2 linked regions of the Bradyrhizobium diazoefficiens genome follow. The protein of the gene in region 2 interacts with the protein of the main gene of each other region in a pairwise test. Links are inferred from orthologs where the notes say so. Each region holds a gene or a part of one and is shown on either strand. Other genes may lie near its edges. The genes, in order: JJE66_RS14865 and ndk.

What was found.
Region 1: the proteins of ndk (region 2) and JJE66_RS14865 interact in binary tests that used the Escherichia coli proteins (3 or more experiments, as listed by UniProt). The link is inferred for Bradyrhizobium diazoefficiens from one-to-one orthologs.

What each region holds. Positions count from the first base shown.
Region 1 is NZ_JAENXS010000001.1:3,132,371-3,147,101, reverse strand. The notes cover bases 4,791-7,702. They hold JJE66_RS14865 (5-formyltetrahydrofolate cyclo-ligase), read right to left. Parts: upstream 6,589-7,702; coding sequence 5,992-6,588; downstream 4,791-5,991. Other genes in these bases: JJE66_RS14850 (DUF4164 domain-containing protein), read right to left, coding at 7,546-7,702; JJE66_RS14855 (cell division protein ZapA), read right to left, coding at 7,166-7,549; JJE66_RS14870 (TIGR00282 family metallophosphoesterase), read right to left, coding at 5,190-6,014; JJE66_RS14875 (hypothetical protein), read right to left, coding at 4,791-4,921. Outside these bases: JJE66_RS14900 (methyl-accepting chemotaxis protein), read left to right, coding at 1-1,410; JJE66_RS14890 (hypothetical protein), read right to left, coding at 2,230-2,685; JJE66_RS14885 (hypothetical protein), read right to left, coding at 2,682-3,338; JJE66_RS14880 (hypothetical protein), read right to left, coding at 3,636-4,379; more of JJE66_RS14875, read right to left, coding at 4,541-4,790; more of JJE66_RS14850, read right to left, coding at 7,703-7,866; tkt (transketolase), read left to right, coding at 8,269-10,254; gap (type I glyceraldehyde-3-phosphate dehydrogenase), read left to right, coding at 10,404-11,411; JJE66_RS14835 (phosphoglycerate kinase), read left to right, coding at 11,551-12,747; fba (class II fructose-bisphosphate aldolase), read left to right, coding at 12,810-13,877; JJE66_RS14825 (class I fructose-bisphosphate aldolase), read left to right, coding at 14,161-14,731. UniProt on the Escherichia coli protein: Involved in the removal of 5-formyltetrahydrofolate.
Region 2 is NZ_JAENXS010000002.1:946,983-961,748, forward strand. Bases 4,293-7,239 are described here. They hold ndk (nucleoside-diphosphate kinase), read right to left. Parts: upstream 6,004-7,239; coding sequence 5,581-6,003; downstream 4,293-5,580. Other genes in these bases: sbmA (peptide antibiotic transporter SbmA), read right to left, coding at 4,293-4,563; JJE66_RS21390 (TerC family protein), read right to left, coding at 4,694-5,542; JJE66_RS21400 (sulfur globule protein precursor), read left to right, coding at 6,324-6,581; JJE66_RS21405 (hypothetical protein), read left to right, coding at 6,809-6,988; JJE66_RS21410 (ABC-F family ATP-binding cassette domain-containing protein), read left to right, coding at 7,045-7,239. In the rest of the region: ppx (exopolyphosphatase), read left to right, coding at 1-278; JJE66_RS21375 (acid phosphatase), read right to left, coding at 281-1,768; JJE66_RS21380 (cytochrome-c peroxidase), read left to right, coding at 2,034-3,278; more of sbmA, read right to left, coding at 3,349-4,292; more of JJE66_RS21410, read left to right, coding at 7,240-8,907; tmk (dTMP kinase), read right to left, coding at 9,013-9,621; JJE66_RS21420 (radical SAM protein), read left to right, coding at 9,708-11,069; JJE66_RS21425 (ABC transporter substrate-binding protein), read right to left, coding at 11,130-12,125; JJE66_RS21430 (class I SAM-dependent methyltransferase), read left to right, coding at 12,326-13,114; JJE66_RS21435 (hypothetical protein), read right to left, coding at 13,126-13,626; JJE66_RS21440 (DNA polymerase III subunit chi), read right to left, coding at 13,792-14,244; JJE66_RS21445 (leucyl aminopeptidase), read right to left, coding at 14,251-14,766. UniProt on the Escherichia coli protein: Major role in the synthesis of nucleoside triphosphates other than ATP. The ATP gamma phosphate is transferred to the NDP beta phosphate via a ping-pong mechanism, using a phosphorylated active-site intermediate.

The sequences.
Region 1 (14,731 bases), on a different replicon or contig from region 2:
CTTGCAGTCATGGACACTGGATCCAACCGGACGCTCGCCGAGCGGCTGATCGACCAGCTTGCAGACCGCATCGGCGGCCTTGGGGTCGAGCTTGCCGACATCGCCGGCCACGTCCAGGAGGTCGCAAACCGCGTCGCCAACCAGTCGGACCGGTTCCACCATCTCCAGAAAACGGCCGAGACCATGGTCTCGGCCAACCACGACATCGCCAACGCCTCGCAGGCGGTGCAATCGACCACGTCGGCTGCCGTCGGCGAGATCGCGCAATCGCGCGGCGCGGTCGACACCGCAGTCAGCCACATCTCGGAGCTCGTCGCGGCCGTGGAGCGGATCGAAACGCGCCTCGGCGCCGTCGGCTCGGCGCTGGCCCAGGTCGCAAAGGTCTCCGGCTCGATCGAGGCGATCGCCAAACAAACCAACCTGCTTGCGCTGAACGCAACAATCGAGGCCGCGCGTGCCGGCAACGCCGGGCGCGGTTTTGCCGTGGTCGCAAGCGAGGTCAAAAATCTCGCGGAGGCCACCCGCCAGGCCACGCACCAGATCTCCGACACCGTGCGCGATCTCGACGGCCAGATCGAAGGCCTGATCGGCGAGAGCAGCGAGGCCTCGCAACGTGCGAAGACCGCCGGCGAAGGCGCCCAGCAGATCTCCGGCATCATCTCGCGGGTCCAGCAGGGCTTTGCCTCGGTGGAAGCCGAAATCGGCAGCGTCACGCGCGCGGCGACCTCCAATCTCGGCCATTGCGACACCGTCATCAACGAGCTCAACGAGCTCGCCAAAGGCGTCGACCTCTCCTCGCGCGATCTCAAGAACGCCGACCAGCGGGTGACAAAGCTGCTCGACACCTCGGAAGGCCTGATCGCGCTGATCGCCGACAGCGGCGTGGAAACATCGGATGCGCCGCTGATCCGTGTCGTCGTCGACACCGCCAAGCGGATCTCGGCCGAGTTCGAGGCCGCGGTCGGCCGCGGCGAGATCACGCTCGACCAGCTCATGGACGAGAACTATCGGGAGATCGCGGGCACCGATCCCAAACAATACAACACCGCCTATGTCGACTTCACCGACCGCCTGCTGCCCGCCATCCAGGACCCGATCCAGAAGTCGGATCCGCGCATCGTGTTCTGCGTCGCCTGGGCCAAGGGCGGCTATCTGCCGACCCACAATCCGAACTACCGGCTGCCGCAGGGCAAGGACCCGGTCTGGAATAACGCCAATTGCCGCAACCGCCGCCTCTTCACCGACCGCGCGGTGAAGAAGGTTGCGGCCAACACAAAACCGTTCCTGCTCCAGACCTATCGCCGCGACATGGGCGGCGGGCAGTTCGTGCTGATGAAGGACCTGTCCTCGCCAATCATGGTCCGCGGCAAGCACTGGGGCGCGTTCCGGATGGGATTCCGCCAGAGCTGAATCAAAAATCTCGAAAACAACCCCATGCACAGTAGCCAGGTGTGCGGAATCAACGACTTACGCCGCCAGGCTCCGACGCCGCTTGACTCGTCGGGCAAAACAGGCGCATAATGCTATTATTCCGAAATCAACATTCGTCGAGACAGACGTCCCAGCTGAGTGAGTCTGCCGGCGTCGCAGCCCTCGCTCGCAAGGCAGGGGCTATCTCATAAGACATTCTGCACGACCTGAGCGCGCGCCTCGTCCTTCGAGACGACCGCTTCGCGGCCTCCTCAGGATGAGGCCAAGCGGCATCGTGCTCGTCAAAGCGACGGCCGCACATCATCCTGCGGGCCCGCCTCAGGCGGGCGTCTCGAAGGATGGCCGCAAGGGAGGACGTGCCGCCACCTGACTTTTCCAATCGCACGAGTTTCGTCTTTGCACGGTTTTGCGCATTCGCATGGTGATGTGCGGTGGCCGGTCACGCGCATGATGAAAATGCACCAGAAAATGACGATTATCATATCGACTAGCCTAAAAGCGCCGCACAGATCGTCGCGCACAGCGTGTCGCCGGTGCCCTCGCCCGACCTGCCGGCCACCAACGTCGCGCAGATCGTGCTTTCAGGCACCAAGCGCCGCACGCCGGATGGCGCGCTATCGATGCCGGCGTTCGGCAATGCGTCTAGCGACGACGAGATCGCGGCGGTGGCGAACTACGTCACGGCGCGGTTCGGCACCAAGGGCTCGAAGTTGACGGCAAAGGATGTCGCGGAGTTGAGGGAGCAGACGGCGGATTAGCTATCGCCGTGAACGCGACTGCGCCTTCTCCCCTTGTGGGCTAGCTTGGGCACACATTTTTGGCGAGGAAGAAGCCTTGGGCGATGGCTCGGAAGCGTTCGAGCCCGTCGCGCATTGTGATTGGGCCGTTGGATTTGTCGCTCTCGTAACCGGTCCAGCCACCGAGGCGGGCGATGGTCCAGCCGGCCCAAGCAAGGCTGCTTGGTATATGGGGATTTTGCTGTTTGGCGGTGCGGCCCCGCAAACGTTCCTGCAAGGCCGATAGAACCTGCATTTCGCGATCGTCAAAGACGTGCGAGGCAGGTTGGCTATCGTCGAGCGAGGCGCGCGCGAGCACGAGTTGCATGGTTTGGCACGCGGCGATGAGAGCGATAACGGCGAGCTTTTCCAGCGCCGCGCCTTCGGCAAGAACGCTCGCCTCGAGATCAAGGCCTTGGCGCTTCACGGTCCTGAACAATTGTTCGACATGCCAGCGCTGGCGGTACCAGCCGATCACCGTTGGCGCGGCGCGTGGGGATCGGAGCAGGATGCTGGCCGACAGACGACGACCGTTCCGAACCGCACCGCCAACTGCGCTTGACGAGCCTGGCGCTTGCCTGCCCGCGCCGGCAGATCGATCGCCAAGCGATGTTGCTCGGGCAGTGCCGCCATGGTCGCAAACAGAGCGCGGTCGCCTGTTGTTGCACGATCCCGGCACGCGCGGCTCAACAGATGCGTGCGACGATCCGGCAGGCGAGCCCACTTCTCATAAATGTCTCCTTCGCGATCGTCGATCACTGTGATCATGCTCGCCTTGGTCAGGCCCCATTTGGCCCGCCGCGGGCCCTTCACCCATCGATAGGATTCCTTTTCCTCAATCGGCTGCTTGCGATAGTCGGCGGCCTTGGTTTTAAAGCGGCGCCAGACCTGCACGTCGGCCAGGCCCAGACAGTGACCTGTTTCTGCATCAACCGTCAGAACGGGATGCACGAACAGGCCGACGTCACGGCCATTGCCCACCCGGCCGAGATCGCGCTTGCGCCCTCGCTTGGCCTCATAGTTGATCTCGCTGGTATCCTGGATCGCCAGGACGTGCCGGCCGGCCGCAATCTCACGCAGACGCGCTCGCGCGCGGATCACCATCTTGTCGACCGTGACCCGCTCATTCATCAAAAAGCGCCGAAATTTGACCTTCTCGGCGCGATCCTCGCCAAGTTTGCGCAGACAAACCGTCTGTCGCTCGCAGACACGCGCAAGCAACAGAGCGCCATTTTTTTAAGACGCTCGTCGCCGAAATAGCCGATATCCATCTCCGCCATCGCTCCGCTGCCAGAATCACGACGGCCTACACAGAATCACAGGCGATTCATTCTGTGCAAGAGATCTGTGCCCAAGCTAGCCCCTTGTGGGAGAAGGTGGCGCGAAGCGCCGGATGAGGGGTTGGCTCCACATTCGAATGCGAGCGGCTTATGGATCGTTTGTTTCTGGATCGTTTGTTTCGCCTCCTTCCATTTCGCCGATACGCTGTTGCAGCGGCGAAACCCATCCGACCCTATTTTTGATCAAATTCCATCGTGAGCGCCTGGCGATCAGGATCGCAGCATCCATTTCGCCCACTCCTCTCGCGAAATCCGCGTAGATCTCCGCCTCGATCAGAGCGTTGACCTGTCTTTCGTAGTATTCAGTGATGTAGTAGCTGACGCGCTCGCGGTATTCCTCCCATTTCATTCTGTGTGCCTTCTCGGCGGCTGCCTCGGAAGCTGTTTTGCCCCAGTAGGACAAGAAATCATGCGCAGCATTTGCACTCCAGTCGTGAAACAGTTGGTGCGACCGAGGTTTCGATAATATGGCTGCAAAATCCTTGCACCAGCGCGCGATCTCGACAGGATCGGCATTAATTCCGGGATTCGATGCTAGCCATTCGCTCACTTGGCGCAGCGGTTCGTGTAGTCGCCAATCGAAGGCCTCCATCTCGGCGCGACGCTCTGCGCTGGGATGCCATTCGAACAGCACCAGAGTCTTGGTGTTCAGCCGTTCAACCGTCGATGCATAGGCGAACGACAAACGAGCCTTGCGTGATCGCAGTAACTGGAGAACCTCGCGTTGACCATAGTATAGGCTCGACGACCAATCCAACGCCTTACCGCTGTTATCTGCGCGGTAATGCGACTCGTCGGTATGGCCATCTCGACGCGGTACGGTTTCGATCACGAGATCTATATCACCCAGGTCATCGCTGTCAGTGACGTACGAACCGAACGCGCTGATCTTGGCTACGAAGAAGACCAGCTCATCTCGTCTATTGATCTCGTTGGCGCGCTCAATTAGAGCGGCGACCTCCTTGTCAGCCTTTGCGCGGTCGAAACGCTTCGTCAGATTCGCTGCCGCCCCTTTTGGCTGGTCTCATATTGAGCCTTGTCCCAGTCGCTTTCAGGTTTATGTGGCTCAAAGTAGCCCTCTGATAGTAGCTCCGCGAAGATGCGCTGAGCATCAGCCACCTTAACCAGCTTGAACTTGAAGCCCCAAATCTTGCAATACTGCTTACGATCATCAGCATCGGACCGCTGACGAAGGGTCCTAGGGATTCTAGGATTGCTCTTGCAGGCGGCATCCACCGTGCAGCGCCAATGCTCGTTATTAAGGAAGTCAAGGACGGCCTCCACGTTGACGCGGTCGGGCCGATGCAGTTCGCGCATCAAGTCGCGGGCCATCTTAATCGGCATTCCTGCGATAAGTTTGGAATCGATTTTCATTGTCGCTTGAACAGGTGGGTAATTTCACGTGGCTCAACGAGAACCATCCTATCGAATGGCCGCAAAAGGTTCTTGCGATTTTTTTGCCACTTTGCCTTCACACCGGAGACATGCGTGGTGCCGTGAAGCGCCGGATGAGGGGCCGTCTCTGGGAGTGCAGCTTAAAGTGAGACTCGCGGATAGATACCCCTCACCCGTCTCGCCGCTACGCGGCGAGCCACCCTCTCCCACAAGGGGCGAGGGTGCACCGTCAGCGCCGCGCGAAAACTCAGCTCAACCAGAATCGCGGCGTCGCCGGCTCCAGCCTTCCACCCACACGCACCGGTGCAATCTTGAGCGCAAGCCCCGTCGCGTCATCGGTTTCGACCGCCACGCCGCTGAGCGTCGCCACGCCCGCGGCCGGCTCGAACCGGCCTGACGGAATCCCCGACGTGAACCGCCGCAGCGGCTCTTCCTTCTGCATGCCGATGATGGAATCGTAGTCACCGGTCATGCCGGCGTCGGTCATGTAGGCGGTGCCGCCGGTGAGGATCTGGTGGTCGGCGGTCGGCACGTGGGTGTGGGTGCCGACGACGAGGCTGGCGCGGCCGTCGCAGAAGAAGCCGATGCCCTGCTTCTCGCTGCTCGCCTCGCAATGGAAGTCGACGACGATGGCGTCCGCGGCAACACCGAGCGGACAGGCGCCGAGCTCGCGCTCCAGTGCGGCAAAGGGATCGTCGAACGGGGTCATGAAGACGCGGCCGAGCGCATTGACGACGAGGGCATGCTTGCCGTTCTTGGTCTCGACCAAAGCGGCGCCGCGGCCGGGCGTGCCGCGCGGATAGTTCGCGGGACGTACCAGGCGCTCTGCGCGCTCGATGAACACGAGGGCCTCGCGCTGGTCCCAGGAGTGATTGCCGAGCGTCACCGCATCGGCGCCGGCATCGAGAAACTCCTGGTAGATTGCTTCGGTGATGCCGAAGCCGCCGGCGGAATTCTCGCCGTTGACGACCACGAAATCGAGCGACCAGTCCTTGACCATGCCGGGCAGATATTCGGCGATGGCATTGCGGCCGCTGCGGCCGACGACATCACCCACGAAGAGAATGCGCAACTTCAGAACTCCGGAATTCCAACACGTCGGATTCCGTTAGCACATAATCCAGCGCCACGTCGTGGGATAGTGCCGGAACCGCCTCGATCTCCTGCACTGCAAAAGCCAGCCCGATGCCGATGATGTTCTTGGCTTTGCGTAAGTGTGCGAAGGTGAAGTCGTAATGCCCCGCACCATAGCCGATGCGATGGCCGAGACGGTCGAAGGCCGCAAGCGGCGTCAGCATGATGTCGGGAATGACTTCGCTAGCTGCCGGCGACGGTTCGGGAATGCCGAGCGGGCCGAGCATCAGCCGGTCGCTCGGATGAAAGATGCGGAAGACCAGCGACTGACCGCGCGCGGTCACACAGGGCAGCGCCAGTCGCGCGCCCTCCTCCGCGAGCCTCCTCAGCAGCGGCATCGGATCGATCTCGCTGCGGATCGGCGAGTAGCCGGAGACGATGCTCCCGGGCAGCAGCTTGAACGGCAGCCCGCGCTTGGCGAGCTTTGTGGCGGCAGCGACGCGCTTCTTCTCGCTCAGCCCGTCGCGTTTTGCGAGGGCTTTGGCACGGAGTTCGGACTTGGTATTGGTCATGCGCTCGGTCCCCACGTCATCACCCACGAAGGCGGGTGATCCAGTATTCCAGAGGCAGTGGTGATTCACACAAAAGCCGCGGCGTACTGGATGCCCCGGTCCCCCGTGCACAATTGCGCACTAGGCCGGAGCATGACACCTGCTGAACTGGCCGCAGTCGTTTCAACAAGCACAAACCAAGCAAACAACAGTGCGAAGCCGCAGACGCCGTTGAAGCGCTCGATCCCGGAGTTCCCTACGAAAGTAGGTGGGCACCATATGTCCGAGCCCACGGGCCCGGCCAGGGACAGTTCCCTAAAGGATCGATAAGGCCCCGGGGATATATGGCTCCGGACGCGCGCAGCAGCCTCGCTCGGGCAATGTAACAACGATGCTGACGAATCGCCAGCGCGATCGCAAATGACTGGATGGTGTTTGGTCAGTTGCTCGCGCCGCGGGCTCGCTTAACCTCTCCCGCTTGCGGGAGAGGTCGCGCCGAAGGCGCGGGTGAGGGCTCTCTCCTCTTGGGGGTCCTCGATCGTGGAGAAACCCTCTCCCCGACCCTCTCCCGCAAGCGGGAGAGGGAGCGCAGCGGAGCCTACCCGATCGCGATGCCGTTGCCGACGGTCCGGTTCAGGACCTGGGTCGACTTCTCGATGCGTTCGGCGGCGGCGTTCAGCGCGTTCACCACCGCGGTCTGGGTCATCCGGGCGCGCTCGACGGCGGCATTGCGGAAATCCCGCAGCTCGGTCAATTCCTGCTCCATGGTGCGGATGCGGTTGCCGGCGTCGACCAGTTCGTCGCAGACGGTCAGTGCCGCCATCACGGTGAGCCGCGCATCGCCGATCTCGCCGAATTTTCCGCGCAGCGACTGGATCCGCGTCTCCAGGCTTTCGGCGAGCTTCAGCAGCCGCACCTCCTGGCCCTCCTCGCAGGCCATGCGGTATTGCCGGGCGTTGATGGTGACGTTGATGTGGCTCATCCATCCTCTCCGGTATCGAGCACCGAGCGTATCGTGACGATTGCGGAATCGAGCCGATCGGAGATTTCGCGATTGGTGCGCTCGAGCTTGCGCGCCTTCACCAGTGCGCCGTCGAGCTCGTCGGCAAGCCGCGAGCGGTCTGCGCCCAATGCCTGAATCCGCGTCGCGAGCTCGTTCTCGTCGCGATCGGCATCGCGCCGGCGCTCGACCGCGCTCTCGAGCGCGTCGAGCGCCGCCGTGAGCCTGCGGGTCGCGATCTCGATCTCGACGGCGGAGGACTCCGTCATGGCAGAGCTGTTGGATACGCGATCGTTCATGCAGTCAGCGGCGGAACCTGTGGCGTTGCCCGTGGGCTTTTCCTTGGGCTTATCCTTGGGCTTGCCGCCCGGCAAAAGACTCGGTTCGGCAAGCGGTTAGAAGCAGAAATTTACGTGGCAAGCCAGCCGAGCGCAACGCCGCCGCGAAACTATGCACTGCTAGATCGGGATGAGATTCATCCCGATCTAGCAGTTTCTCTTGGACATGATCTCGCCGGAAAACCGGCCCGCCACTTTTCCGGATCATGCCGTAAGCAACTTTTCCGGCCAAACCGGCGTTTGATCGCCTTGGACTCCCGGAACCGAGGTGCTATCCCAGCCCCGACTTTCAGTGGCCGAAAGGCTTCTTTCCGCGCGGGCGCACTCCGTCGCCAAGCGCCTCATTTCAGACGGATTTCAGACATGACGCAGGTCGACCACACCCGTATGGCCAACGCGATCCGCGGCCTCGCCATGGACGCTGTCGAGAAAGCGAAATCGGGCCATCCGGGCCTGCCGATGGGCGCCGCCGACATGGCCACGGTGCTGTTCACGCAATTCCTGAAATTCGACATTGCCGCGCTGGACTGGCCCGACCGCGACCGCTTCGTGCTCTCGGCCGGCCACGGCTCGATGCTGCTCTATTCGCTGCTCCATCTCACCGGCAGTGCCGAGATGACGATCGAGCAGCTCAAGAACTTTCGCCAGTTGGGATCGCTGACGCCGGGACACCCCGAACACGGCCACACCAAGGGCATCGAGACCACGACCGGCCCCCTCGGCCAGGGCATCTCGACTGCGGTCGGCATGGCGCTCGCCGAAAAAATGCTGGCCGCCGAGTTCGGCAAGAAGATCGTCGACCACCACACCTATGTGATCGCCTCCGACGGCGACCTGATGGAGGGCGTGTCGCAGGAAGCGATCGCGATGGCCGGGCACTGGAAGCTCAACAAGATGATCGTGCTCTACGACGACAACGGCATCTCCATCGATGGCCCGACCTCGATCTCGGATTCCGTCGACCAGGTGAAGCGCTTCAAGGCGTGCGGCTGGGCCGCCGAGAAGATCGACGGCCAGGACCAGGCGGCGATCGCAGCCGCCATCACCCGCGCGCAAAAATCCAGCAAGCCGACGCTGATCGCCTGCCGCACCACGATCGGCTTCGGCGCGCCGCACAAGGCCGGCACCGCGAAGGCCCATGGCGAGGCGCTCGGCGCCGACGAGCTCAAGGCGGCCAAGGAAAATCTCGGCATCTCGCTCGAGCCGTTCTCGGTGCCCGACGACGTGCTGAAGGCGTGGCGCGCGGCAGGCAGCCGCGGCGCGGCGGCTCGTCAGGAATGGGAAGCGAGGCTCGGTGAACTCGGCAGCCGCAAGCGCGCCGAGTTCGAGCGCCGCCTGCGCCATGAGCGTCCGGCGTCGCTGGCAAAGGCATTCAAAACCTACAAGAAGGAACTGCTGGAAAAGCCGATGACTGCGGCCACGCGCAAGTCCTCGGAGGCCGTGATCGAAGTCATCGCCGGGGCGATGCCGATGGAATTCCTCGCAGGCTCAGCCGACCTCACCGGCTCCAACAACAACAAGGCGAAGTCGGCGACCGCTTTCTCCGCCAAGACGCCGAAGGGCCGCTTCATCCATTATGGCATTCGCGAGCACGGCATGTGCGCCGCCATGAACGGCATCTTCCTGCACGGCGGCTTCGCGCCGAACGGAGCCACGTTCCTGGTGTTCACGGACTACGCCCGTCCGGCCATGCGCCTTGCCGCGTTGATGGGCACCGGCGTGGTCTATGTGATGACCCACGATTCCATCGGCCTTGGCGAAGACGGACCGACCCATCAGCCGGTCGAGCATCTCTCCGCACTTCGCGCCATCCCGAACATGCGCGTGTTCCGCCCCTGCGACTCCATCGAGGTCGCCGAGTGCTGGGAACTCGCGCTCAACCGAATCGACGGACCGACCGTGCTGGCGCTGACGCGACAGAACCTGCCGCAGCTCCGCACCAATGCGCCGAACGAAAGCCCCTGCCAATATGGCGCCTACGAGTTGGTCGCCGCGCAAGGCGAAGCCAAGGCGACCCTGTTCGCCTCGGGCTCGGAGGTCGAGATGGCTGTGGCCGCCCAGAAACAGCTCGCCGAGCGCGGCATTCCGACACGGGTGGTATCGGTCCCCTCGCTCGAACTCCTGCTAGCGCAACCAAAGGAACGCCGCGACGAGATCATCGGCAAGGCGCCGATCAAGGTCGCCATCGAGGCCGCGGTGCGCTGGGGCTGGGACGCCGTGATCGGCCCGGATGGCGAATTCGTGGGCATGCATTCCTTCGGCGCCAGCGCCCCTCTCAACAAGGTCTTTCAGCATTTCGGCATTACCGCCGAGGCTGCGGTTAACGCTGTCCTGAAGCGCGTTTCCTGAGAGTTGAGCTTGCCAAAAAAAAGGACTACGTAATCTCTCATATGATCAAGCTCCGCCCGGCTGAACCGGGCGTCCGCCCTAAAAAACCCTCGCTGACGCGTTAACCGCGCGTCCGGCGGGATGACAACGGTCATTGAAGGAGACGAAAGATGGCAGTCCGCGTTGGCATTAACGGTTTTGGCCGCATCGGCCGCAACGTCCTGCGGGCGATCGCAGAGTCCGGCCGCAAGGATATCGAAGTGGTCGGCGTCAACGACCTCGGCCCGGTCGAGACCAACGCCCATCTGCTCCGTTTCGACAGCGTCCATGGCCGCTTCCCCGGCACCGTGACCGTCGACGGCGACACGATCAATCTCGGCGGCGGCAAGATCAAGGTGACCGCCGAGCGCGATCCCTCGAAGCTGCCCTGGAAGGATCTCGGCGTCGACATCGCGCTGGAATGCACCGGCATCTTCACCTCGAAGGACAAGGCCTCTGCGCACCTGACCGCCGGCGCTAAGCGCGTGCTGGTGTCCGCGCCGGCTGACGGCGCCGACGCCACCATCGTCTACGGCGTCAACCACGACACGCTGACCAAGGAGCACATGGTCGTCTCCAACGGCAGCTGCACCACCAACTGCCTCGCGCCGGTCGCCAAGGTGCTGAACGATCTGGTCGGCATCGAGACCGGCTTCATGACCACGATCCACGCCTATACCGGCGACCAGCCGACGCTGGACACGCTGCACAAGGATCTCTACCGCGGCCGCGCGGCGGCGATGTCGATGATCCCGACCTCGACTGGCGCCGCCAAGGCGATCGGCCTGGTGCTGCCGGAATTGAAGGGCAAGCTCGACGGCGTCTCGATCCGCGTGCCGTCCCCGAACGTCTCGGTCATCGACCTCAAGATCGTGGCCAAGCGCGCCACCGATCCGAAGGAGATCAACGCGGCGATGAAGCGCGCCTCCGAGCAGCAGCTCAAGAGCATTCTCGGCTACACCAACGCGCCGAACGTCTCGATCGACTTCAACCACGATCCGCACTCGGCGACCTTCCACGAGGACCAAACCAAGGTGCAGAACGGCACGCTGGTGCGCGTGATGGCCTGGTACGACAACGAGTGGGGTTTTTCGAACCGCATGGCGGACACCGCCGTCGCCTTCGCGAAGGTGATCTAACTCCGCTCTCGTGTCCCGGACGCGATGCAGCGTGAAACGCTGCTTCGCGGATCCGGGACCCATGTTCCTCCAGCGTCAACTCCCGGTTCTGCATCGCGGCACTTCGCGCCGCAATGCGCCCGGGACAAGAGAGCCAGAGATGACCAACAAATTCCGCACCCTCGACGACGTCGACGTGAAGGGCAAGCGCGTGCTGCTGCGCGTCGATCTCAACGTGCCCATGGACAACGGCCGCGTCAGTGACGCGACCCGGCTCGAGCGCGTCGCGCCGACCATCACGGAGATCGCCGACAAGGGCGGCAAGGTCATCCTGCTCGCGCATTTCGGCCGGCCGAAGGGCCGCGATGCAAAGGAGTCGCTGAAGCCGGTGGCCGAAGCGCTGTCGAAGGTCGTGAACAAGCCGGTCGCGTTCGCCGAGGATTGCATCGGCGAGCCCGCGGCGAAGGCCGTCGCTAGCCTGAAGGATGGCGACATCCTCTGTCTGGAAAACACCCGCTTCCACCCGGAAGAGGAAAAGAACGATCCGGATTTCGTCGCGGAGCTCGCCAGGCTCGGCGACATCTGGATCAATGACGCGTTCTCGGCGGCGCACCGCGCCCACGCCTCGACCGAAGGCCTCGGCCACAAGCTGCCGGCCTATGCCGGCCGCACCGTGCAGGCCGAGCTCGATGCGCTGGAGAAGGCGCTGGGCTCGCCGACCAAGCCGGTCATCGCCATCATCGGCGGCGCCAAGGTCTCGACCAAGATCGACCTGCTGGAAAACCTCGTCAACAAGGTCGATGCGCTGGTGATCGGCGGCGGCATGGCCAACACCTTCCTGCACGCCCAGGGTGTCGGAATCGGCAAATCGCTGGCCGAGAAGGATCTCGCCGCGACTGCGCTGCGCATCATGGAGAAGGCGGAAGCCGCCAACTGCGCCATCATCCTGCCCGTGGACGCCACCGTTGCCTATCGTTTTGCCGCCAACGCGCCCTCGCATGCCTATGGCCTCGACGCGATCCCGGCGGACGGCATGATCCTCGACGTCGGCCCGCAGTCGATCGCGCGCATCCATGCGGCGATCGACGATGCCGCGACGCTGGTCTGGAACGGACCGCTCGGCGCCTTCGAGATGCAGCCGTTCGACCGCGGCACGATGGCGGCCGCGAAGCATGCCGCCGAACGCACCAAGGCGAAAAAGCTGGTCTCGATCGCGGGTGGCGGCGACACCGTTGCGGCCCTCAACCAGGCCCATGTGGCCGGTCAGTTCACCTATGTCTCGACCGCCGGTGGCGCATTTCTTGAATGGATGGAAGGCAAGCCCCTGCCCGGCGTCGAAGTTCTGCGCACCAAGTAATTCATCGGCAAGAAATCAGCAAGAAACAAGCGGCCCTTAGGCCCAAACGGAGAGAAAGACAGATGGCTCGGATCACGTTGCGTCAATTGCTCGACCATGCGGCGGAGCACGATTACGGCGTCCCGGCCTTCAACATCAACAACATGGAGCAGGCGCTGGCGATCATGGACGCGGCCAACCAGGTCGACGCCCCCGTCATCATCCAGGCCTCGCGCGGGGCACGCTCCTACGCCAACGACATCATGCTCAAGCACATGATGGATGCGGTGACCGAGATCTATCCGCACATCCCGGTCTGCGTGCATCTCGACCACGGCAACGGCCCCGACACCTGCATGACCGCGATCCAGGCCGGCTTCACCTCAGTGATGATGGACGGCTCGCTGAAGGCCGACGGCAAGAGCCCGGCCGACTGGACCTACAATGTCGGCGTCACCAAGACCGTGACCGACATGGCCCATCTCGGCGGCATCTCGGTCGAGGGTGAGCTCGGCGTGCTCGGCTCGCTCGAGACCGGCATGGGCGACAAGGAAGACGGCCACGGCGCCGAAGGCAAGCTCAGCCACGACCAGCTGCTGACCAATCCGGACGAGGCCGTGAAATTCGTCCAGGAGACCCAGGTCGACGCGCTCGCGATCGCGATGGGCACGTCTCACGGCGCCTACAAATTTACCCGCAAGCCGGACGGCGACATCCTCGCCATGAACGTGATCGAGGAGATCCACCGCAAGCTGCCGAACACGCATCTGGTCATGCACGGCTCCTCCTCGGTGCCGCAGGACCTCCAGGACATCATCAACGCCTATGGCGGCAAGATGAAGCCGACCTGGGGCGTGCCCGTTCCCGAGATCCAGCGCGGCATCAAGCACGGCGTGCGCAAGATCAACATCGACACCGACAACCGCATGGCCATGACCGGCCAGATCCGCAAGGTCCTCAAGGACAATCCGGAAGAGTTCGATCCGCGCAAGTACCTGAAGCCCGCGATGGAAGCCATGACCAAGCTGTGCAAGCAGCGGCTCCAGGAGTTCAATACCGCCGGCCAGGCCGCCAAGTTCAAGAAGGTCCTGACCCCGGCAGAAATGGCCAAGCGCTACGCCAAGGGCGAGCTCGCCCCCCGCGTCGCGTGATCTATCCCTCCCTCTCCCCGCTCTTCGCGGAGAGAGGGTCGGGTGAGGGGCTGCTTCCACAAAGGACGGTGAAAAACGGACTCGCGGAGAGTCCCCCTCACCCGGTCGCTTCGCGACCGACCTCTCCCCGCAGGCGGGGCGAGGTGAACCTTTGCCAGCCGCTCCTTTTTCGCCCCAACCGCCTCCTATCCCCCTTCCCCTGCGACCAACGTTAACTCGGCAATTGCCCGAGAACCGTCTATTTTCACAGGCAAGGGCAGCATCGTTTTGGGAGGACCTCTCGATGAATCTGACTGAGCTCAACAGGATCGCGACCGCCATGGTCGTATCAGGCAAGGGCATCCTTGCCGCCGACGAATCCTCCGGCACCATCAAGAAGCGGTTTGACGCGATCGGGGTGGAATCGACGGAATCAAGCCGCCGCGACTATCGCGAAATGCTGTTCCGCTCCAGGGACGCCATGAGCCGGTACATTTCCGGCGTGATCCTCTATGACGAGACGATCTGGCAGAATGCTGCGGACGGCACGCCGCTGGTCAAGCTGATCGAGGATAGCGGCGCCATCCCCGGCATCAAGGTCGACGAGGGCACGCAAGCCTTGCCGATGTGCCCGGGTGAAACCGTCACCGTCGGGCTCGACAAGCTCGCCGATCGCCTGAAGACATATTACGAGCGCGGCGCGCGCTTCGCCAAATGGCGGGCGGTGATCGATATCGGCACCGGAATCCCCTCCATGACGGCGATCAGGGTCAATGCCCATGCGCTGGCGCGCTACGCCGCGCTCTGCCAGGCCGCGCAGATCGTGCCGATCGTCGAGCCGGAAGTGCTGATGGACGGCGACCACGACATCGACC
Region 2 (14,766 bases):
TGAGCGAAGAGAACCAGCCGCCGCTGACCATGCAGGAATTGCTGACGCCGGCGCAGCTCGAACGCGCCCGCCTGCTCGGCGCGGCGTTCCGCGTCGCCCATCTGATCTCGGCGGCGCGGCCGGGCGTGCTGCCCGCCACGCATTTCCGCAGCCAGGCGCGCAATCTGATGCTGGTGTTCGAGCACAGGCTCGGCGATCTCGTCGCCGACCGCGTCGGCAGCCGCTTCAAGCAGCTCGCCCGCCTGATCGGCCGATCAGGCTCGATCGTCCGGCGCTAAATTTAGAACGTTAACGCCGCGGTCAGATCGCCCATGGCCGGATGTCCGTTCGCATTGAGCGCGGCATCGCGCGCCACCAGCCCTGGCAGGACGGGCAGGTCGAATCGCCGCGTGATGAAGCGCAATGCGGACGTCGTGTCGTACTGGGTGTGATCGACATAACCTTTCTTGGCGAACGGCGAGACGATCAACGCCGGGACGCGCGATCCGGGACCCCAGCGATCGGCCTTCGGCGGGGCGACATGATCCCAGAACCCGCCGTTCTCGTCATAGGTGACGAGGACGAGCATGTGCGGCCATTGCGGACTTTTTTCCAGATGGGCGATCACGTCGGCGATGTGCTGATCTCCCGACATCACATCGGTATAGCCGGCGTGCTCGTTGAGATTGCCCTGCGGCTTATAGAAGGTGACCTGTGGCAGCGTGCCGGCGTCGATCGCCTTGACGAATTCGACCCCGTTCATGCCGCCATCCTTGAGGTGGTCGGCGCGCGCCGGCGTGCCCGGTGCAAACTGGGCGAAGTAGTTGAACGTCTGATGATGGAACTGGAAGTTCGGCACCGGCTTGCCGCGGCCGCCGTCAACCGCATCCTGCCATGCGCCAGCATACCAGGCCCAGCTCACGCCCTTGAGGCTCAAGAGATCACCGATGGTGATGTCGTGCTGAGGCGGCAGCGTGTTGGGCGCGTCCGGATCGGCAAAGCGCGGGTCGCCGTTCTGGGCCGGCTTGTTGTTGCTCGGCTGATAGGGCGGCTGCATCGTATTCACGGCGTAGAAATCCGGCGTAATGGCGCCGTTGTTGACGAATTTTGGGATACCGTCGATCGCCGATCCCGGCGAATTGGGCGCAAGCGTCAGCGACACGCCATCGGGGTCGACCGCCGCGATCAGCTTTTGGGCCGGGCTCTTGTCGGCATTCGGATAGACCGGCGTGCAGGCGCACACCAATTGGAAATGATTGAGGAACGAGCCGCCGAACGCCCCCTGGAAGAAATTGTCGGCGAGCACGTATCGTTTAGCGACATTCCAGAGCGGCAGCTTCGAGCCGTCGTAGCGACCCATCACCAACGCGCCGGAGTCCGCATAGGCCACGAAGCGGTCGTTCTTGCCACCATGGATCTGCATCTGGTTCTGATAGAAAAGATGCCAGAGGTCGTGCGTGGTGACGCCAAGCGGCGTGTTGAAGCCATTTGGATCGTCGATCGCGAACGGCATGTTCGGCAAGTGCTCGGTCTGCGCCTGGGTCACGACCGGCGTGACGCCCTTGGCTGTCAACCCATCCCAGACCGGCGGCAATTCCTTCAACACGGATCCATCGCGGTCGACCTGGGTCGAATTGGCAGGCGTCGCGTTCGCCAGCCCATCCGCACCCGGGAATGATCCGTACAGATTGTCGAAGCTGCGGTTCTCTGCGTAGATCACCACCACTGTTTCGATGCTGGCGATGCCCGAGCCTTGTGCTTGTGCCTGCGCGCGCGCCCCCTCAGCCAGGACGAAAATGCCTGCCAGCAATGCCAAATGAATAGCGATCCTCACGGCATCCCCCTCGATGGACAAATGAAACGGCGGCGTGCGATCTTTGTCTCAGGTCACAAAGCAACCAGCAACGACAACATTAAACCGGGGTTATATGGCGGCTGGATGAACGCGATCCGCTGAGACAACGATGCTGTCAAATACCGCAACTGGCGCCCGCGTGAGCAGCGGCCGCCAGCGAAAATCCCGTCCTATTCGCGACAGCCTTAGAGGATGATGCATGAGTGCATGTGCCGTTGGACGAGCACTGCTTCTCGTCCTCTTGGCTGCCGTCACCTTCAGCGGCGCCCGCGCCCCCGCGCAGAACGGAGGTGCCGGCCTGAGCCGCGCGCAAGCCTATGCCCGGGCAGCCGCGCTTGACGCGCTCGGCCGCAAGCTGTTCGCCGATCCGTCCCTGTCCGCGTCCGGACGTTTGGCCTGCGCCACATGTCACGATCCACGGTTTGCCTATGGGCCGCCCAACAGCCTGGATGTCCAATTGGGCGGAAAAACCATGCGTGAGCCCGGTCTGCGCGCCGTGCCGTCGCTGAAATATCTTCAGGCGGTGCCGCAATTCGCCGAGCACTATTATGAGTCCGATGATGAAGGCGACCCGAGCGTCGACAATGGTCCGACCGGCGGGCTGACCTGGGACGGTCGCGTCGACCGCCGCCGCGATCAGGCTCGCCTGCCGCTGCTGTCGCCGTTCGAAATGGCAAATGACGCAGCCGCCGATGTCGCAGCAAAGGTGCGCAAGGCCGGCTACTCCAGCGACATGCGCAGGATTTTCGGTGATGCGATCTTCGATGATTCCGAGCGGACCTTTGCCGGCGTGGTCGAGGCACTCGAAGTCTACCAGCAGAACGCCGCGGAATTCTATCCATACAGCAGCCGCTACGACGCCTACCTCGCCGGTCGCGCGCAACTCTCGCCGCAAGAAAAGCGCGGGCTCACGCTGTTCAACGATCCGGCCAAAGGCAATTGTGCAAACTGCCATCGTAGCGCGCCCGGTAATGACGGAACACCGCCGCAATTCACCGATTACGGATTGATTGCCATCGGCGTTCCACGCAATGGCCATATCGCGGCCAATGCCGACCCAGGCTTTCATGATCTCGGCGCCTGCGGGCCGTTGCGTTTGGATCTTGCCGGACGCGGAGAATTCTGCGGCCTGTTCCGGACCCCGTCGCTGCGCAACGTCGCGTTACGCTCGACATTCTTCCACAACGGCACGGTGCATAGCCTGCGCGAGGCTGTCGCGTTCTACGTCGAGCGCGACACCGATCCGGGCAAATGGTATCCGCGCGACACCGACGGCAAGATGCGCAAGTACGACGACGTGCCCACGCAATACCAGCGCAACATCAACAGCGAACCGCCCTTCGGCGCGCGCGCCGCGGACCAGCCGGCGTTGTCGGCGAGCGAGATCGACGACATCGTCGCGTTTCTTAAAACCCTGAGCGACGCAGAGAGCACTGGACGATGAACTTGGCGTCGCGCCCGGCCCCCGCAGATCGCTGCCTCTCATACCAATGCCGTCCCGCAACCGGCAAGCATCATCCCAGCGGCGCGGCTTCCGTCTCGATTGAGGGCAGCGGCTCGCCATGGAGCTTGGCCTCAAAACTCCGCAGCCGTTGGTAGATCGAGATCAGCTCAACGATCGTGCTCCAGGCGTTGACGAGATACTGAAACGAGGTTCGGACCTGCGTGAACGCGTTCAAAATCTGGTTCATCGTTCCCAGCGTGATCTTGCCGGCGGTGATCGTCGGTGCGAGCAGGAGGTACGGAAAGATGACGTCGGTCTGCAGGTAGACAATGCGACCGATGTTGAAATACATGAAATTCAGATAGAGGCGAAAATAGTTCCTGCGAATGTCGCCGAACAGCACGCCCAGTGTCGGTGGATCGGCGCGGGCCGGATCATCCTCGCCGAGCACAAGTTCCTTGCGATAGGCGGCTTCGACGCGCTGGTTGAAGAACTCGATCGCAGGCAGGCGAATGCCGATCAACGCCAATACGCCGGTGCCAAACACCGACCAGATCACGGCAGCAAACACCAGCGGATAGGGGATCGAGCCGATCAGGGGTAGCTCCGTCACGCTGCCGGACAGCTTCACGAGAACGGGCAGGAAGGCCAGAAGCGTAAGCACGGCACTGATCAGATTGACGCCGAGACCTTCCATGGTGGTCGCGAACCGCATGGTATCTTCCTGCACCCGCTGCGAGGCGCCTTCGATGGTGCGCAGCCGCGACCAGTTTGCGACGTAGAAGTCGTTCATCGCCGTCCGCCAGCGGAAAATGTAGTGGCTGACAAAGAATCGCGTCAGCACGCCGACCACGACCGCCACAAGGGCGATGCCGGCAAAGGTCGATAATTCAGCGTAGAACCGCTCGACCGTGACCGGCGCGGATTTCGACAGCGCGGCCTGGATGAGGTCATAAAACGGTCCGTACCAGCTGTTGATGGCGACGCTGACTTGGACCTGGAAATAGGACGTGAACAGGATCAGCGCGGAACCGAGAATGGACCAGTTCGCCCAGGGATGCGGCGCGAACAGCATCCAGGCAGCCGCGAAGGCCACGGCGCATACGGCAAAATAGAGGTCGAACCAAAGAGCCGGCGCTGACCAGAACGTCGCCAACCCAACCGGCCTTTGAGTTGCTTCAAACAGATTGCTCGCGAAGCCATACCAGACCAGCATCGCCAATGCCGTCCAAGCGATGGCCGAGAGAAAGAACAGCTTGGGCCGGGGGAAAAACGAGAGGAACATGGTCACCACGGAGGTCGGAGGGGTCTACGGCCTCTTGTACTACAGAAAGCCGTGGATGCAGCGAAGGTGGCCAAGCCCTCAGACGAGCGGGATAGCGAAAGTTTAGTCGCCGCTTCCAACTAATTGGGGCTTATTCGGCGGAAGCTTTGGCGTGCTCCAACGCAGCCTGGCTCATGCTCCGCCGGCGCCAGATCGAGCCGGCCAGCAGCACGACGACGACGCCGAGCGCCGCACAAACATATTCGGCGCCACCGCCGCCATGGGCGAATTGCGGCGGGATGTGCAGGCTTCCGAGCATCTTGTCCAGCGATCCGCCGAGCGGGCCGTCGAACAGCGAATGCAGCTTCGGCGCAATGCCGGGATCGGTCGCGATCACCTCGCCCGCGATCCAGCCGAGCAGCGCCGCACCGGCCCAGACCAGGATCGGCAGTTTTGCCAGTAGCGTCATGATCAGTGCGGCACCAGCGACGATCAAGGGAACGCTGATGGCAAGGCCGAGGACCAGCAGCGGCACGCTGCCATTGGCGGCGGCCGCCACCGCAATGACGTTGTCCAGACTCATGATGATGTCGGCGACGACGACGATCTGCACCGCCTGCCACAGATGCGAGGCGGACTCGACGCCGTCCTCGTCCTCGTTTTCCGGAACCAGCAGCTTGGCCGCGATCACGATCAGCGCGAGGCCGCCGACCAGCTTGAGGTACGGCAGCTCCATCAGGCTGGCGACGATGCCCGTGAAGATGATCCGGAGCAGCACCGCGGCGCCCGCACCGAACACCATGCCCCACAGCCGGTGCCGCGGCTTCAGGCCGCGGCAGGCGAGCGCGATCACCAGCGCGTTGTCGCCGGACAAAAGGATGTTGATCCAGATGATCTTGCCGACCGCGATCCAGAAGGTCGGCTCGGCCATCTCATTGCGGAACTGGGTGAAGAATGCCCCGATCGTGGTGGGATCGAAGAACTGCCAGAGCCAGTTCACGCTACGTCCTTTCGCCCCGTCGATTTATCGGCTGTGAATCAGCCGACGATCTCGTTGCCCGAGAAGAACTGCGCGATCTCGATCGCAGCCGTCTCCGGGGCGTCCGAACCGTGGGCAGAGTTCTCGCCGATCGACTTTGCATAGAGCTTGCGGATGGTGCCCTCGGCCGCCTTCGACGGATCGGTCGCGCCCATCGCGTCGCGGTACTTGGCGACGGCGCCCTCGCCTTCCAGGACCTGGACCACCACGGGGCCCGAGGTCATGAATTCGACGAGCTCGCCGAAAAACGGGCGGGCCTTGTGGACGGCATAGAAGGTCTCGGCCTGCTGCTTGGTCATGAGGATGCGCTTCTGGGCGACGATGCGCAGACCCGCCTTCTCGATTACAGCGTTCACGGCGCCGGTCAGGTTACGCGCGGTCGCGTCGGGCTTGATGATCGAGAAAGTGCGTTCGATGGCCATGATCTTGTCCTTGAAGAGAAATTGGTGGTTCGGAGTTGCGGGGCTTATATCGGCGCCGTCGCGATACGGCAAGCTGCGGCCGGATCGGCCCACGGGCGCTTCGCCGCAGGCCAAGACCCGAATTCCCGGCCGAATTCCAACATGGATTACAACGATTTCACCCAGATGAACCCAATCTGAAGGCCTTGGCAGGGTTTGGTTCAGCCTCGCTGGCGTAACGTCAGATCCATCGAAACCAAAGCCTCCTCCCGAGGCGCACCGTTTCGGCGGCCTTTTCATCGACGCGATAACCCCGCGCCGATAGTTTTGAGGAGATCACCATGTTGAGGAAACTTTCGCTTGCTGCAGTCGCCGCAGTCGCGCTGGGTGCCGCGCTGGCTCCGACCTCCGCCTCCGCTCACTGGCATGGCGGCTGGGGCTGGCACGGTGGCGGCTGGCACCACGGCTACGGCTGGGGTGGACCGCGCTTCTATGTCGGCGGTCCGGTTGTCGCTTACGGCTATGGCGGCTGCTATGCGCGCCGGCTGGTCCCGACCCCCTGGGGACCGCGCTGGCGGCTGATCAACCGCTGCTACTGAGCCCGACAGCACCTTCCCAAAAAGTACTTTCCAGAGGTGCCGGCCCCCCACGGCACCTTCCAAGAGAGGCCCCGGCGTTCCCCCCGCTGGGGCCTTGTTTTTGGGCAGCAACCCAGAATTCATACAATTTTTACTAGAATGCCAGTCCTCCCCAAAAACTCGCGAAACAATTTGGACGCCAATGACTTGGTAGCATGTCGTTACTCGCCAACACGGAACCAAGACAAATGACTAGCCTTTTCGCCAATGACAGCGAACAGATCGACCGGCGCACCAGCCGCGCGATTCGCGATGCCGTGGGCGAACGGCTCCAGCAGAATCTTCGTCCCGATCCGCGGCTCCCGACCCATCTCGAAAAGCTCTTGAACGAGCTCGAGAAGCGCGACCGCGATAGCGGCCCGCACTGACCGACGGACGCGGAAAAACGGGTTGCGTTTCACCGCGGCTGCGGTGACAAGGCGGCATGCTCTCCATCACCGACCTCTCCATCCGCCTCGCCGGACGCCTTCTGATCGATAGTAGCTCCGTGCAGATCACGCCCGGTTCGCGCGTCGGCATGGTCGGACGCAACGGCACCGGCAAATCGACGCTGTTCAAGGTGATCCGCGGTGAGCTTTCGGCCGAACACGGTTCGGTGACCTTGCCGCCGCGCTGGCGCGTCGGCAGCTTGGCGCAGGAGGCGCCGAACGGTCCTGAGAGCCTGATCTCGGTCGTGCTCAAAGCCGACCTCGAGCGCGATGCGCTGCTTCACGAAGCCGAGAATGCGACCGATCCGCATCGGATCGCGGAGATCCAGACCCGGCTCGTCGACATCGACGCGCATTCGGCGCCGAGCCGCGCCGCCGCGATCCTGTCCGGCCTCGGCTTTTCCGCCGCCGATCAGCTTCGCCCCTGCGCCGAATTCTCCGGCGGCTGGCGCATGCGCGTCGCGCTGGCCGCGACCCTGTTCGCAGCCCCCGACCTGCTGCTGCTCGACGAGCCCACCAACTATCTCGACCTCGAGGGCACGCTGTGGCTGGAGGACCACCTCGCGCATTATCCACGCACGGTGATCGTGATCAGCCATGACCGCGACCTGCTGGAGAGCTCGGTCGACCAGATCCTGCATCTGGAGCGCGGCAAGCTGACGCTCTACAAAGGCACCTACTCCTCCTTTGAGGAGCAGCGCGCCATGCGCGAGCTGCTCGACGCCAAAGCGGTCAAGCGCCAGGAGGCTGAGCGCGCGCACCTGCAAGCCTTCGTGGACCGCTTCAAGGCCAAGGCCTCCAAGGCACGCCAAGCCCAATCACGCGTTAAAATGCTGGAGCGGCTGAAACCGATCAGGGCGCTGGTGACAGAGGACGTGCGCGAGATCACCTTCCCCGCGCCGGAGAAGATATTGTCGCCGCCGATCATCGCCGTCGACAATGCTACCGTCGGCTACGATCCGGCAACGCCGGTGCTCAGTCGCGTGACGCTACGCATCGACAATGACGACCGCATCGCGCTTCTGGGCTCCAACGGCAACGGCAAGTCGACGCTGGTCAAGCTGCTCGCCGGCCGGCTTCCGCAGTTCTCCGGCAAGGTGACGCGCGCGGACAAGCTGTCGATCGCCTATTTCGCGCAGCATCAGCTCGACGAACTGAACGAGGACGCCTCCACCTACGACCACGTCCGCAAGCTGATGGGCGATGCACCCGAGGCCAAGGTGCGGGCGCGCGCCGGCGCGATCGGCTTCTCCGGCAAGGCGGCCGATACCAAGGTCGGCAAACTCTCGGGCGGCGAGAAGGCGCGGCTGCTCTTGGGGCTCGCCACCTTCTTCGGTCCCAACATGATCATCCTGGACGAGCCGACCAATCATCTCGACATCGACAGCCGCGCGGCACTGGCCGAGGCAATCAACGAATTTCCCGGCGCCATCATCATGGTCTCGCACGACCGCTATCTGATCGAGTCCTGCGCCGACCAGCTCTGGATCGTCGCCGACCGCACCGTGACCAATTACGACGGCGACCTCGACGAATACCGCCGGCTGGTGCTGTCCTCACGCAACGGCGAGCCCGCCCCGCGCGAGCGCAGCGCCGCGAGCGAGAAGCCGCAGCGCGCGAAATCGGACAATCGCGGCTCGCTGAAGAAGCGCATTGCGGAGGCCGAGACCGAGATCGCGCGCGTCAGCGAAATCATCGCCAAGATCGACACCGCCCTCGCTCTGCCCGACATTTTTACCCGCGACCCCAAGCAGGCCGCGCAACTGTCGAAGGCGCGCGCGAATGCGGCGGATGCACTGGCGCGCGCGGAGGAGCAATGGCTCGAGGCGAGCACGCAGTTCGACGAGGCGATGGGTTAGGACTTCGGGGTCCGGGCTACGTGGCGGCTCGGTGAAAACACCTCACGAACTGCCCTGGGGTACGATGCGTGGAGGAAATTAAACACCAGTTAGTTCCTTCCCCTCTCAGAAACCGGACTCAAGCTCTTCCCAAATCCGTGCGGCTATTTCGGTCTCTTTGCCTCGGGCATCTACTACACGGCAGCGATCCGGCCACAGTCGGGCAGCTTCGAGAAGCCCAGAACGTATAGCTCGGAAGTCACGGATCGCTTCGGCGGGATCTCCGCCCAAGTCGGCTCGACCGCTCCGCCTGCCAATAGCCTCCTGCTCCGGCAGATCTAGAACAAACGTGAAATCTGGGAGGCTATCACCAACGACCAGCGGGGTGACAGCGTTGAAAAGTGCGGTCAAATCCTCATCGCCATACGCTTGAAATGCAAATGTTGAATCTACGAAGCGATCAGACACCACCCAGTTGCCAGCTTTGACAGCGGGCCGAACGACGCTACGGACGTGATCATAACGCGAAGCGCTTAGGAGTAGGAGCTCCTCGATCCGAGATAGTGACCTGTTCTCTTTTGTGAGCATGGCGCGCACCTCCAGGCCAAGCCAACCGCCATCCGGCTCCTTAGTTCGAATGACGTTCTTACCCACGGCTTCTAGCGCAGAGCAGAGGAGCTGCACTTGTGTTGTTTTTCCGCTCCCATCTATCCCTTCGATACTTACAAACGGCAATGGTCCCTCCCATATCAATCGCTCGCCCAATACAGAGGTGCTCAGCGGTGAGTCGTTCGAGTGTCGTCCCATTCGTCTCGGCAGGAATGCTGGCCCCGAAAAAGCGGGACCATCTACTTGCGCGCCGTCAACTATACCTGAACTACGGCGCCCTCTCGTTGGCAACTAAGCTAAACCTGGCAGGCCACGATACAGTTCTCGTGCATGGCGAGCACCGTTCACCGACGGAAATTCTCGAGACTTTACGCGCAGCGGATAAGTTTCCATCCAAATACCCGCTCATGCTTTCGATACCTAGTTATTACGCGCTCCCTTGGGCTCGGGAGTTCTGCAAACTTGCAAAGAGCGCATATCCCGACAGCAAGATTGTTGTAGGCGGCCGCTGGGTCGTTGGCCCTGACCCTGAATGGTTCCAGACGATGGTGCCCGAAGCAGATCAAGTGGTCCTTGGCTTGGGAGAGCCTATCATCGAGAGCCTTCTGACCTCGGATGCATCCGTCCACCAAAGATCAATCGCGCCCACACCAAGTTACACTCTCGACCACCTGTTGGTCGAAGGCCATGCCGCGTATCAACCCAGCATCGAGGCTTCCCGAGGGTGTGGCATGGGGTGCCAGTTCTGCGAGGAACGCGATATCCCGCTTGAACGGCTGCGCCCGCCGGAAGCCATCGCCCGGTCCATGGCGCTTGTCCAAGAGCAGTACGGAGGCTCCGAGATCCACCCCTATATGCAGGCGTCGCTATTCGCACCAAACCGAAGTTGGGCAGATCGACTCGCGGAGGAGACTGCTAAACAGGGAAGATTGGGTATCAATTGGCGTACCGAGACCCGCGTAGACACTTTGAGGCCAGGGGCGGTCGCATCGCTGGCGAGTGCCGGCCTTAAGGTGGTCGATCTCGGACTGGAGACCGCCTCTCCGACGCAAATCCTAGCGATGAATAAATCCAAGCGCCCGGATCAATACCTCAAAAGCGCTTCAGAACTCTTGAGCTCGTGCCGAGACAACGGTGTCATGGTGAAGGTGAACGTCCTCTTGTACGCTGGGGAAACAGAGCAGACGCTGGCCGAGACGAGAGCATGGCTGGATAACCATGCGGAGAGCATCAGGGGGGTCTCGGTCGGACCGGTTATTGCATACGGCCCACCAAGAACAGCGGGCATATTGCTTGATGAGTGGGCAGAACACGGCGCTCGGCCAGTGGATCCGCGAAGCGCCTTTGAGAGCGGAATCACCACGATGCACCTCAGTCGCGACTTCGATGCTGCGTCCGCAGAACGCATTAGCCTCGAACTGTCGAGACGGTACATGGACGCCGACGCTTATTTCGACCTCAAGGGTTTTTCCTATTACCCGAGGGGTTACACACGAGCGCAGTTCGATCAGGATACGCATTCTTCCGATCCAGTTACACTTCCATTCGAAATAGCGCCGAGAACCGCAGCCTGAGCGTTGGCAGATGAGCCCGCGCGTAGCAAGACTGCTCTCATGCTTCAGAACGACGACGCGCTATTCGACCACCCGATCGGCGCGTGCAAGCAGCACGGGCGGCACGTCGACGCCGAGCGCCTTGGCCGTCTTCAGGTTGATGACCAGCTCGTAACGGCGGGGCGCCTGGATCGGCAGATCGCGCGGCGAGGCACCTTTTAGAATGCGATCGATGTAGTCGACGGGTGCGCTGACAAGTTCGTTCCAGACGAAGGTGTACGACATCAGCGCTCCGCCATCGACGGCGCCAAGCACCGAATTCAGCGCGGGCACGCGAAAACGGGCGCATTGGGCGACGATGTGGTCGCGATGCCCGTTCGTGAAGGGTTCGGGGATGACGAGCAGGCTGCTGTTCTGCGCACGGCCGAGCGCCTCGAGCTGAGCTTCGGTTTCGCCGTCATTGTGAGTCCGCATCTCGACCACCTCGATTCCGGACGCAGCGTCCCTGGCGGCGGCGACAAGGCCGGGCGCATAGGGCGCGGTATCCGGATTGAAGAGGATGGCCACGCGGGCGAGCTTCGGATCGAGCTCGCGCAACAGCTCCATCCATTTGCCGCCGATCGCGAAATCCCAGGTGACGAAGCCTGTCACATTGCCGCCGGGATGGCCGAGGCTTTCGGCAAGCTTGAATCCGACCGGATCAATCACCTGGGTAAACACGACGGGAATCGTTGTGGTCTGCTGACGCAGCGCGAGCGTCGCCGGCAGGCCCTGGGCATAGATCACCTCGGGCGCCAGCGCGACGAGCTCCGCAGCGGAGGCGCGCGTGTTGGCAAGATCGGACAGCGCGCCGCCGAAGCGGTACTCGATGTGAACATTGCCGTCCTCGACCCAGCCCGCCTTGCCCATGGCCTCACGGAACGGCTTGAGAAAGGCGCCCGCCACCGGCACGTCGATATTTGCAGCAAGACCGACGAGCACGCCCACGCGGCGCGGCGGTTTGGACTGTTGCCCGCGCCCCGCCGACGGCACCACAGCAGCGGCCGTCAATCCTGCCATGAATTCGCGACGTCTCATGCCTGCCCCCGGCCTCAATGCCGGCAGCCTAACCGTCGAAGCGTGGCCTTGGTAGGTACAAGCGAGGCCTCGAATTGGAAAAGTCCGGACGACGAAGCCGCGCACGAATTGCCCGTGCAGTTTCCGGCCGTTTCGTATTAAGCTCGATCGTCATTGTACGACCAGCATTTCAGCGCGAAGACATTTAAGGGAGGCCTCACTTGTCGTCACCGGAACCCATCAAATTCACCGACGGCGCGGCCTACGAGCGCTTCATGGCGCCCTGGAGCCGGTCGGCCGGGGCTCTCTTCCTCGACTGGCTTGCGGTGGGACCGGGTCTGGCGTGGGCGGACGTCGGTTGCGGCAACGGCGCGTTTACCGAGATGATCCTCGCCAGATCCGCACCCGCGCATATCAGCGCGATCGATCCATCCGACGCGCAGATTGCGACAGCGCGCCAGAAAATATCGGCAAAGCAGGTCGAGCTCTCGGTCGGCGACGCGATGGCGCTGCCCTACGACAGCGCGCGCTTCGACGCCGCCGTGATGGCATTGGTTCTGTTTTTCGTCCCCGATCCGCACAAGGGTGCCGCCGAATTGCTGCGCGTGACCAAGCCCGGCGGCATGGTCGCGTCCTACACCTGGGACGTCATGCGCGGCGGCACGCCGACGCAACATTTGTGGGAGGAGATTGACGCCACGGGCAAACCGGCGGCGCGCCCCCCAAGTGCGGATGTCTCGCGTTTCGCAGCTCTCAAGGCACTTTGGGCGGAGCTGGGCATCCGCGATGTCGAAACTCGCGAGCTTGTCGTCGAACGAACCTTCGCTGACTTCGACGATTATTGGCTGTCCATGGTCGTGAGCAGCCCGAGCGGAATCGTGGGAAAGCTGTCGGATGCGGAAAGCGCGGAGCTGAAGCGCCGGCTGCGGGACAGACTGCCGGCAAGCGCAACGGGAGAGATCACGGTTCACGCCTGGGCGACGGCGATCAAGGGACGCAAAGCCGCTTGAAGCGCGGCGCCTTAGGTCGCCGCCTTCTTCTTCGCCTTCGCCTTCGGCTTCACCGGCTTCGGAACGACCGGCGGCTCCGGGGAGCCTTCGATCGCGGAGAGCCGTCCGGATGTGAACGTGTAGATGCCCGCGCGGGGACCGGTCGTCCACGTCACCACCGCAACACGACGGCCGGCGGCATCACTGGAGAGATTGACGTTCGAGGGCGCGCCGATGCCGCGCACCACGTCGCATTCGGTGTGGCCGAGCGCGACCGTGCCGCCCGTGGGCGCGGGCGCCGTGGTCGATGCGTTGGCGTCGGCAGGTCCCGGCGGCGGCGCCATGCCGGGGCATGCGCCGTCGGCGCTGACGAGATCCTCGGCCCCGACCGGCTTGTCGGGCGTCAGCGGCGGCGATTCGATCGAGATGTTCTTGATGAACAGGCGGCTCGGCTTGTTGAACCATTCGGCGTCTTTCGACAGCAGATCGGTCCCGCCCGAGCAACCCGCGATCAGCGGCGCGACAGCGGCCAACGCAATTATGAGCGACTTTGGAAGCTTTTGATGTCGCACGATAACCAAATTCCCCACGTCAAGGAGCAGCCCTAAGCGATTGTCCCAACATCACTTTGCGGCACGAAGGTGGCCGAAGCCAGTTTGGCTGCGAAAGTCCAATTTATCATTAATTGCAGACGGCTGCTAATTTCGCCGCTGCCACCGGCCCCGTTCGTCGGCCTGCCAATAGGTGACCTCAAATCCACGCGTCTTGCAATCCGTCCAGGTGCTGCGGGCAGCCCCAAGTGCATCCGGATCGTCGCCGTTGAACAGCAGCACCACACGCTCATAGTCCTGTACGTCCTGCGGCAACGCGGCGTTGTCGACCAGGAAGCGGACATTGGCACCGTTCGGATTGTCCGCCTCGATCGCCAGCACGATCGGCTGGTCGGCAACATCGTTCACGCGCCATGTCGCGTGCGGCAGGAAGGACTCGTCGCGATAGGTCCACAGCTGCGCGTCCAGCGCATCGGCGCGCTCCGGCGAGGTCGACTGCACCACGACGCGCCAGCCACGCTCGAGCGATTTCTCGAGAAGCGACGGCAAGACGTTCTCAACCGTCATGTTTTGCAGATGGTAGAACAGCACCTCAGTCATTTTGCGTCATTTGCGCTCGTAATGATCTGCCACCAGACGATCCAGCAGACGGACGCCATAGCCTGAACCCCAGCTCTGGTTGATGTCGGTCTTCGGCGCGCCCATGGCGGTGCCGGCGATATCGAGATGCGCCCACGGCGTGCCGTCGACAAAGCGCTGCAGGAACTGCGCCGCAGTGATCGAGCCGCCGTGCCGGCCGCCGGTGTTCTTCATGTCCGCGAATTGGGAATCGATCAGCTTGTCGTATTCGGGGCCGAGCGGCAGGCGCCAGACCTTCTCGCCGCTCTCGATGCCGGCGGCGAGCAGGCGCTCGGCGAGTTCGTCATTGTTGGAGAACATGCCGGCATGATCGGTGCCAAGCGCGACCACGATCGCCCCGGTCAGGGTCGCCAGATCCACCATGAATTTCGGCTTGGTCTTCTTGGCCACGTACCAGAGCACGTCGGCCAGCACGAGGCGGCCTTCCGCGTCGGTGTTGATGATCTCGATGGTCTGGCCCGACATCGAGGTGACGATGTCGCC